DNA from 2 places in the Vallitalea okinawensis genome. Region 2 is predicted to be linked to the other one. Evidence: riboswitches for the same ligand, from Rfam matches in the RefSeq annotation. Region 2 holds a riboswitch; the other holds the start of a gene.

Evidence for each region. Region 2 has a riboswitch for FMN ahead of C1Y58_RS13550 (ECF transporter S component). Riboswitches for the same ligand answer to the same signal wherever they lie in the genome.
Region 1: another riboswitch for FMN. It lies ahead of ribD (bifunctional diaminohydroxyphosphoribosylaminopyrimidine deaminase/5-amino-6-(5-phosphoribosylamino)uracil reductase RibD); the one in region 2 lies ahead of C1Y58_RS13550 (ECF transporter S component).

The regions. Positions count from the first base shown of each region.
Region 1 covers NZ_PQDH01000001.1:467,755-472,831, reverse strand. Annotated here, with positions in the region: gene C1Y58_RS02350 (carbohydrate ABC transporter permease) at 1-722, shown strand, start outside; gene C1Y58_RS02345 (SIMPL domain-containing protein) at 771-1,439, opposite strand; gene C1Y58_RS02340 (SIMPL domain-containing protein) at 1,533-2,186, opposite strand; FMN riboswitch at 2,373-2,490, shown strand; gene ribD (bifunctional diaminohydroxyphosphoribosylaminopyrimidine deaminase/5-amino-6-(5-phosphoribosylamino)uracil reductase RibD) at 2,667-3,770, shown strand; gene ribE (riboflavin synthase) at 3,773-4,417, shown strand; gene C1Y58_RS02325 (bifunctional 3,4-dihydroxy-2-butanone-4-phosphate synthase/GTP cyclohydrolase II) at 4,566-5,077, shown strand, end outside.
Region 2 covers NZ_PQDH01000004.1:125,157-130,233, reverse strand. Annotated here, with positions in the region: gene C1Y58_RS13565 (metallophosphoesterase) at 1-222, opposite strand, end outside; gene C1Y58_RS13560 (DUF4474 domain-containing protein) at 325-1,398, opposite strand; gene C1Y58_RS13555 (HD domain-containing protein) at 1,618-2,205, shown strand; gene C1Y58_RS13550 (ECF transporter S component) at 2,310-2,939, opposite strand; FMN riboswitch at 3,026-3,147, opposite strand; gene C1Y58_RS13545 (patatin-like phospholipase family protein) at 3,212-4,399, opposite strand; gene C1Y58_RS13540 (TIGR00266 family protein) at 4,573-5,077, opposite strand, start outside.

The sequences.
Region 1 (5,077 bases), on a different contig from region 2:
AACCTGGTATTATCTTATTTCCAAATCCAATTTCAATATCCGGTTTTATAACATTGTTCAGTGAGATTAAAATACTTAGACCTTTTATAAACAATGTGTTTGTTACTGTAGTAGGTGTTTCGCTACATATTTCAATTTGCTCTTTGACAGCCTATGTGGTAGCACGTCATCAATTTCCAGGAAAGAAAATATTCATGGTATTTGTCATGATCACATTAATGGTACCATTGCAAAATATCATGATCCCCATGTATCTCTTGTATAAGGAATTAAATCTAATCAATACATTGTGGGCTATTATATTAACCAACATGGTTAATGCCTATACCATTTTATTACTGAAGAACTTCTTTGAAGGCGTCCCTCCATCTCTAGGAGAAGCAGCTTATATTGAAGGGGCTAATGAAATGCAAATGCTTATGAAAATATACTTACCGCTAGCTAAGGCGGGACTGGCAACCATGATTTTATTTGACTTTGTAAACCGTTGGAATCATTATATGGAAGCCCTCTTATTTATACAAGATCCAGATAAGTATACCTTGCAACTTGCTTTGATGGGATTAGTCATTGACTCTGATGGTGCTTCGCCAGTTAGTTTTATTACCAATAATGTTCAGATGGCAGGTGTAGTATTCTCTATTATGCCATTACTCATACTCTATCCTTTCCTTCAGAAATACTTTATCTCTGGTATAATGCTTGGTTCTACAAAAGGATAACATGAATGATAAGCCCTTTAGATATCTAAAGGGTCTTTTTGTCGGGATTTATTCATGTTGTACAGGGGTTGTAAGAATTACGAAAGTTTCTCGTACTTGAGCTTCAACAAATATAAAACCATATTTTAAGATATCAATCTCACCTGGTGTTCGGATAGTAATACCTTCATAAAAATCTTTTATATTACTAACTTCAATTACCATAAGTGGAGTAGGATCAATGGATACCCCAAGAGTTTTAGCGATATCTTCTGCTTTTATAACCCCGTCTTCAACTGCCTTTTGTAAGGCATCGTAATAATAGGTTTGTGGGTCATCAAGTGTAAAATTGATTTCTTCGATGTTAAGATCATTTGCATATGCGTTGTTAACATACTCTAATAGAGTATTAAAGGAGTATACTTGGATATTAAAGTCTGTTGTGGCTTTAAAAGATGTAATCGTATCCCCTTTATAAATAGGCGTAACCGTATTACCAATGATATATATATCTTCGTCTTTTATACCGGTATCTTTCAGTTCTTCTTTTATCATATTCAATTTATCTTGGTTAGCTGCCTCAGCCTCTAAGGCGGTATTACCAAAAGTGGAGAAGCTAGTTGTGATAACTATGGAATCGGGTGTTTTACGCATAGCATAGTATCCATCAACAATAATTTCTCTCTGATAGGGGTTACTTGAATAGCTTCCTCGACGATAAAATAATAATGGGTACATCTACACCCTCCTTATCACTGGATGAATCCTCATTACATTTTATGTGAGAGGGCATGGCAAGGTAACACTTTTATGAATGAATTAATGAATAGTTTACATAGGGGTATGTATTTTAAATACCTCTTGGACTTTAGCTTCAATATAGACAAAACCCTCTTTTAAGGTACTTATTTCACCAGGTATTGAACTGGTCACTCTTTCTATTAACTGATCCAGATCAGTTATTTCTTTAATGGATAATGGAATAGGATCGATGGATACACCAATTGCATCTGCTATTTCTTTTGCCTTTCTAATACCATTTTCTGTAGCTCGGTTAAGCACCTGTTGGTAATGTTCTTCAGGATTGGTAAGGGTAAAAGTTATTCCTTCAAAATTAAGATCTCCAGGTGAACTTAAGGCTTCTAGTACAGTTTGAAAATTATAGACCCTAATGGTAAAGGTGGTTGTAGCTTTATAAGAAGTGATATTCGTGCCATCTTCAAAAATCGGTGTAACTGAAGTATTATCCAGAATAATATCTTCTTCCTTAATACCGAATTCCTTAATGCCTTTCGCAGTTTGGTCATAGAGATTATTATTATTAGTAACTGCTTCAAAGGTTGTATCAGCATAAGAGCTTAAACTTACTTTGACTAAAAAAGTATCAGGTATAAGCTGTTGAATATAGAAACCATCAACAGTAATGTATCTATTATTATTTTGATTTTGTCTAACTGGGTATCGATAAAATGAATTTGAATACATTGGTTCATACTCCTTTACAATGGATGGAATCTCTTTACATTTTATGACACTCTTAATAAAAACATAACTTCTAAAACATCAACATCCCATTCTTTTTCACTCTATGAATCAGTGCAAATAGAGGCTGAAAGAAAAATTACTTGACATTTATGGATACTTTATTTTATAATAAACTCAATTGAATAGTAATTCCTTCAGGGCAGGGTGAAATTCCCGACCGGCGGTTATAGTCCGCGAGCTACTATGTAGCAGACTTGGTGAAACTCCAAGACCGACAGTAAAGTCTGGATGAAAGAAGGTAATTGAGATGGTCCATCAACATGTCAAAGTAACATGAATTGATGACTGTCTGGATATTTTTTTATGTACATACCCTGAAGATTGTTAACGATCTTCAGGTTTTTTAGTGTCTAATTCATATCTTTTTTCTCATAAATTTTCCCTGATAAGAGTTATTATGTAGAATACATTAGCCGTGAGGTGAGATATTTGAATACAGAATGGATGAAAAGAGCTATCACTATAGCGCAAAAAGGTGAAGGTTTTGTTAACCCTAATCCGCTAGTTGGTGCAATAATCCTAAAAGATAAAAAAATAATCGGTGAAGGTTATCATGCTTATTATGGTGGCCCCCATGCTGAAGTCAATGCGATTAATCAGGCAACTGAAAATACTAAAGGAGCAACCATGTTTGTCACCTTAGAACCTTGCAACCACTTTGGAAAAACACCACCCTGTACAGAAGCCATTATTGCATCAGGTATTAGCAAAGTGGTGGTAGGTATGCTAGATCCCAATGAGTTAGTGACTGGTAAAGGGATACAGCGGTTGAGAGAAGCAGGAATCCAGGTTGAGGTTGGTTGCTTAGAACAAGCAATTGCTGAGCAGAATCGCTTTTTTCTGAAACATATCCAAGATAAAAAGCCTTACGTTATTATGAAATATGCAGCCTCGCTGGATGGTAAAATAGCCACAGCTACTGGTGAATCCAAATGGATTACTGGTGAAGAAGCTAGAAAGGCAGGACATCAACTAAGGCAACAAGTCGCTGGTATTTTAGTTGGTGTTAATACAGTCATTAAAGACGATCCTATGTTGAATGTAAGAATAGAAAAAGAGCGTTTGAGTCATCCTATTCGAATTATTGTTGATTCAACAGGTAAAACACCTTTGGATAGCCAAATAGTCCAAACTGCAAAAGAGATGACGACTATTATTGCCACAACGGATAAGATGGATAAAGATAAGCAAAAAGCTTATGAAGCCATGGGTATAGAAGTGATACGCTTACCTGAAGTTGATCAGCATGTAGATATGAAAGTATTAATGCATGAAGTTGGTCAAAGAGGGATCAATAGCATACTCATAGAAGGTGGTGGTACCATCCACGAAAGTGCTTTAAAAGCAGATATTGTTGATGAAGTAGTAGTACTTCTAGCACCAAAGTTGATTGGAGGTAAGAATGCTTTAACTGCGGTTGAAGGTAAAGGATTTGCAAGATTAGCAGAAGTTCCTGCATTACGAGATATGGAAGTAAAAGTTTTGGGGCAGGATATTATGATTAAAGGCAAGGTGAGGAGATAGATATGTTTACTGGAATCATTGAAGAGACAGGCGTTGTATTAGCCAACCATCTAAAAGGTGATCATGCTGTTATCAAAGTGAAGGCTGATATTGTGCTTCAAGATTTGAAGCTAGGGGACAGTATTGCTACTAATGGTGTTTGTTTAACCGTCACAGAAAAGGGAAGTGATTATTTCGTAGCAGATATCATGCCAGAAACCTATAAGATGACTAACTTGAAAGAACAGAAAATTGGTAATATTGTGAATTTAGAAAAGGCATTAAGACTCAGTACTCCACTGGGCGGTCACTTGGTTTCGGGGCATATTGATGGCATGGGTAAAATCATAGGTATAAGAAACGAAGGGAATGCCAAGCGAGTGGCCATAGAAGTGGATAAAGAGTTATTAAAGTATATGATTCAAAAAGGTTCTGTGACCTTAGATGGAACCAGCTTAACATTAGCAAAACTTAATACTGGTTCTTTTGAAGTAGGTATTATTCCACATACAAGTGGAACTACTACCTTGGACCAAAAGAGGGTTGGAGATCAGTTGAATATTGAATGTGATATGATTGGCAAATATGTTTATCATTTTCTTCACCAAGAGAATAAAGGAAATAGAAACATGATGGATCTACTTGGAAATTCAGGATTTTTAGGTTAATACAATCAATACTAAGTTTATTTTATATGGTAATAGGAAAGTACTGCGTTTTGCTCGCAAGGAACCATACTTTTCTATCACCAGTTTAAGTGTGGGGTTAGCCACTTTTGTACTAGAGAGATACATCAAGGGATAAGGAGGACTAATAATGTTTGCTACCATTGAAGAAGCAATACAAGATATTAAAGATGGAAAAATGATTATCGTTGTCGATGATGAGGACAGAGAAAACGAAGGTGACTTAGTGATGGCTGCAGAAAAAGTAACGCCAGAACATATTAATTTCATGGTTAGTCATGGGAGAGGGTTGGTATGTGTACCTATTACTGAAAAGCGTAGCCATGAACTTCAGCTTTCAAGGATGGTAGATCAAAATAGTGATCCAAGAGGAACAGCATTTACTGTTTCGGTGGATGCTAAAGAGTGTGCAACAGGTATATCAGCCTATGAAAGAGCTTTGACAATTAACAAGTTAGTTGCTCAAAGTAGTAAAGATATTGATTTCTCTAAGCCAGGTCACATTTTTCCACTTGTAGCCAAGAGTGGAGGGGTTCTTCAAAGAGAAGGGCATACTGAAGCTGCTGTTGATTTAGCTCGATTAGCTGGTTGCGAAGAAGCCGGCGTCATTTGCGAGATACTAAAAGAAGACGGACATATGGC
Region 2 (5,077 bases):
CTCCCAAAGTTCGTCCCCGTCCCCAAGTTCAATATACAGATAATCTTTATGATAATACTGGGTTAGTGCAGCAAAGAAAAGGTTTTGATTCTTAGAAAAATCATCTGCCCAACTACCATCCCCTCTATGACAATCACTCATAAGAACAATTCGGGAGCCATCATCAAAGGGAATTTGTTCTGCCCTTTCAAAAATTTTTGATAATCTTTTTTCTGAATACATCATTAAAACCTTCTTTAAGTAGCAAAAAATAAATGATCTATTCTAAATATAAAAAAGAAATATTTGTTTTATGACAAAAATAAGTATCTTTATTTATTATGACTACAAATATTCATCAATGGTTTTATAGATGTCAAAAAATTGAATTATTTTACCTATATGCATAATCTTTTCATATAATTCTGGTGACTGTTTTCGGATAGCATTCAATTTATTGGGCATATTTTTATAGCCTCTTGTAATTTCTTGATATTGATCACACATTAACTTGTTTTTCATCTGTATCAGTCGATCTGTTTCCTTTGTCCGCGTGAGGGGTTGTGGTACATGTGGTTTGTCAAACTTTATATCTACCCTAGTTCCTTGAATTCTTATTTCACGCCTATCATAACCCGCGTTTTTTAAGCCCTTCAAAAAAGCATAAAGCATAGACTCATCTTTCAATAAAATACTAATGTCCATTGATAACTCCATAGGTTGCGAAAACTCGCCCAACTTAAAACCTGTTAACCACCAATGTTTAGCTTTACGTCTAAAAAGTATTCGACCATTCTTCCTTAGAGTATAAGACATTTTTAACATGTCTTTATCACCAACACTATGATAAAAGGTTCCATTGAATAGTCCAGGGATGTCTAAATCTGGTCCATCTGTTGCATAAACACCTATCTCACATCCGGTGGTTAAATCGTATTGACCTTTCCAAAATTCAATTAACCATCTTCTCCCTTTATAGCGAAAATAAATGGGCTCACAATCAATGATCATACCAAGGGGAGCAGAAGCTTCATCATACAAACGACAATAACCAAATTTTCTTTGCCATGGATTTCTATGTGAATAAAATATATCTTTTTTCGGATTGTATACAAAGCCACTTGCCTCCATTACAGTAGCCAGTGGATCATCCTCGTCTTCCTCTAAGTCTTTTTCCAAATCATCATTGCTGTTTTTTTTATGGTCCCTTTCTTTTATTGAAGTCATAAAATACTTGGAATATTTTTGCTTAATTTTTAGGTATTTGCTGTATAATATAACAATACTTACTGATAAAATGAGAACCAATAAAATCAGTAATAAAACGCCATAGGACGGACTATAGGATGCCGTCTTTTCCTCAACTACTTGCAAAAGATTTAAAGACATATGGCTTACAACTATTAAATTAGATAGCATAAAGATCACACCAATTAAGTTTTCTATAATATATTATTCCAAGCTTGATCTATTTGTTAAATAGGTTTCACAAAGGGTAATGTAAGAAAAAGATATTGCTTTACTAGTAATGACAGGTAGAACTTTTATACCGTTATAAATGAAGTGTATTATTTAATAATTTGTAGTATGATAATATATATCACTCTTACAGTATGATCTAAACAAGGAGGTAAGATGATGAATACAGAAAATCAGATAAAAGTTGAAGAGATCATCACTTTCATAAAAGAACTGGAACGATTAAAAAATATCACTCGAACTGCTTGGACCTCTGAAGGAAAGCAAGAAAGTGTTGCCGAGCATTCTTGGCGATTGGCTATGTTGGCTCTTGTATTAACACCTTATATTCCTGAAGTGAACTTTTCTAAAGTTATAAGCATGTGTCTCGTTCATGATTTAGGTGAAGCCTATGAAGGAGATATTTCTGCTACCATACCAATTGATCAAGATGAGAAATTGATTAATGAAGAAAGAGATATTCTTAGACTAATTAACACCTTACCTAAGTCTTCTAAGGAAATGATCACATCACTCTGGAAGGAATATAATGAAGCTATTTCTATTGAAGCTAAAATTGCTAAGTCCCTAGATAAAATGGAAACAATTATTCAGCATAACCAAGGAAAAAACCCATCGGATTTTAATTATGCATTCAATCTTACTTATGGAACAGAATATGTTACTATTAATGAAATCATAGAAAAATTACGCAAAATCATTGACGATGATACTCACATAAAACTGAGTGATAAACAAGAAAAGTGACTATCGTCATATTTCAAATATGTGTACTTTGTGTTTACTAATACATGTTTGTTTCCTATACTATAAAAAGCGTACCCTCAGGTACGCTTAAAATATTCTAAATGTTACTTTTTCATTCTTAAAATAGCTGGTTTTAACATTTGGTAGAGGTAATATCCCGCTATAGATATAACAGTACCTTTTATGAGGTTAAATGGTGTAATTGCAAATAGTACCATTGTTTTAAAGTCTGTTACTAATGGATTGACTACGTTTGACATACTAACAAAAGATTCAATTGGCATGCCATAAAATCTTGAGTATGCAGGTATAAAGAAGAAATAATTCCCTATAGCGCCAACTACCAACATGGAAACAAGACCAATAATTACACCGTATAAAGATCTTTTCTCATTTTTACTCCACTTCAATACCATTCCTAATGGAACAATATAAGAAATTCCTACGATAAAGTTAGCAACTTCACCAATTCCACCTGATGATGTTCCTTTGATAACAAGATAAAGTAAATTCTTAATTAATTCAATAAAGATTCCTGCAATAGGTCCTAATGCAAATGTACCAATAACTGCAGGGATATCACTCAAATCAATCTTCAAAAACTCTGGAAATAAGGGTAGTGGAAAATCAAAGTACATTAATACAAAGGATATTGCTGATAACATACCGATATTAATGACATTTTGAGTAGATAGTATTTTTTTTTGATGCGTTGTTATTGTATTTGTAGACATAAAAAATCTCCTTTCATCATGGGGCAATGATAGGAGTCTACGTAAATGCAGAATCAATTTTCTGCAAACATTTTCATTCTTGTTTCTAACTTCTTCTCCCATCCAGACTTTACTGTCGGTTTTGGAATTTCACCAAATCAGCAGCTCTAACAACTACTCGCGGACTATAACCGCCGGTCGGGAATTTCACCCTGCCCCGAAGAAATCTATTTAATTACTTATATTATATGCAAAAAAATTAACAATGTCAATATGACATTTTAATTTTTTAGTTACCAATGTTTACATGTATAAATCATAACTTTGCTGAATCGATCATCTAGAAGTCTATCTAGAAGTGTTTCTTCATGTTGTACAACGGATCCTCCTTTAACCATTTGAATAAAATTTTCTAAATCATAGATTTGAAATCTTTCAATCCCCATAGTTGATGCCACATGTTCATAGATACTGATAAAAAGTTCTTCATAACTCCAGCTATTAGGTAGCCCAACTTTTTTAGCTAGTCGTGGTAAAATATATTCCATTATATTTCTTTCATCGCTCAGCTCATCATTACCATATCGCATCGTAAAATATTTTACTGCTTTCTTTGGTAAATCTAAAAATTTTGAGATGTAATAAGCTTCATCATATGTTGATTGAATATAGTATTGATTTCCTTTCAATTCTTGAAAAATATTCATGGTATCGTGGTAACCTAGCTTTATATTATAGCGTGCATTATCACTTATAAAATCCAATGACCCTCCTAATGATTCTTTTGGTTCAATATATGTGACAGAAACATCCTCAGGTACTTCATAGCGTGGAATATGACCAATACCATGAATGCGGATAACTATAATATCTTTATAACCTTTATCAATAAGCATTTTAATAGGTAAGTTATTATAGAAGCCGCCATCCATATAGTATTTACCATGAAGCTTCTCAGTCTTAAAAACAGGTAGATAGGCACTGGCTAATAAGAAATCTTCTAGTAATCCATTAGGTATATCCTCTATAAATGTTTCTATGGACTTAAAATCTGAAAGAGATATAGTCACAAGACCAAAATCAATACCAGATTGTCTTATCTTCTCTTCTTCTAGGACTTCACTTAACATTTGGCGCATGGGTGTAATATCAAAACCACTATTTTTAATCAGTTTTTTAAGTCCTACAGCTACATCCTTCAGGTCTTCTTGGACAATATTTAAACTTCTAATCTTCTCAAAAAGCTGATCATCCACATCGATAACTTGTGAGTACTTAATATTCTGCCACAGTTTATATGCCTGATCATATTCATCTTGAGCCATCATCGCTCCATTCAAAGCCCCTACTGATGCACCTACCACTCCTTTAATAGTGACGCCAATTTCACGAAGCGCCTTCCAAGCTCCAATTTGATAAGCTCCTCTTGCCCCTCCACCTTCAAGAACGATACCAACTTCCTTATTCACAAAATCTTTCATCAATGCCGTCCTCCTATCACCACGAACTGGATTAGTTTTCTAATATTCATATAATAATTATCTCACTTTAATAGATTATTGTAAACATAGTTAGGAAAATAGTACAAGGTCCTACAGACAAATATAAAGCACATGACAAGTAATAACTTCTATTACTTATCATGTGCAAATGATTAATCAAATAAATTAATTTTAACTTCTCCTTTGCCTCTTTCAGAAGATAGGTTAGAAGCACGAATGATTCGATCTGCCATTCTACTAAATGGTAATGATTGTAACCATATCTTACCTGGCCCTGTTAATGTAGCAAAGAATAAACCTTCTCCGCCAAAGAATGCACTTTTGATACCTCCAACAAATTGAACATCAAAATTGACATCTCTTGTCATCGCAACTAGACATCCAGTATCCACTTTGAGTATTTCTCCAGGTTGAAGTGTTCTCTCAATGATAGCCCCACCTGCATGACAAAATGCCATGCCGTCACCTTCTAGCTTTTGCATGATGAATCCCTCACCACCAAAGAAGCCAGCACCTAATTTTCTTTGAAATTCAACACCGACAGAAACACCTTTAGCAGCACATAGAAAAGCATCCTTTTGACAAACTATTTTACCACTATATGCTGTTAAATCAAATGGGATGATCTTACCTGGATATGGCGCTGCAAATGAAACC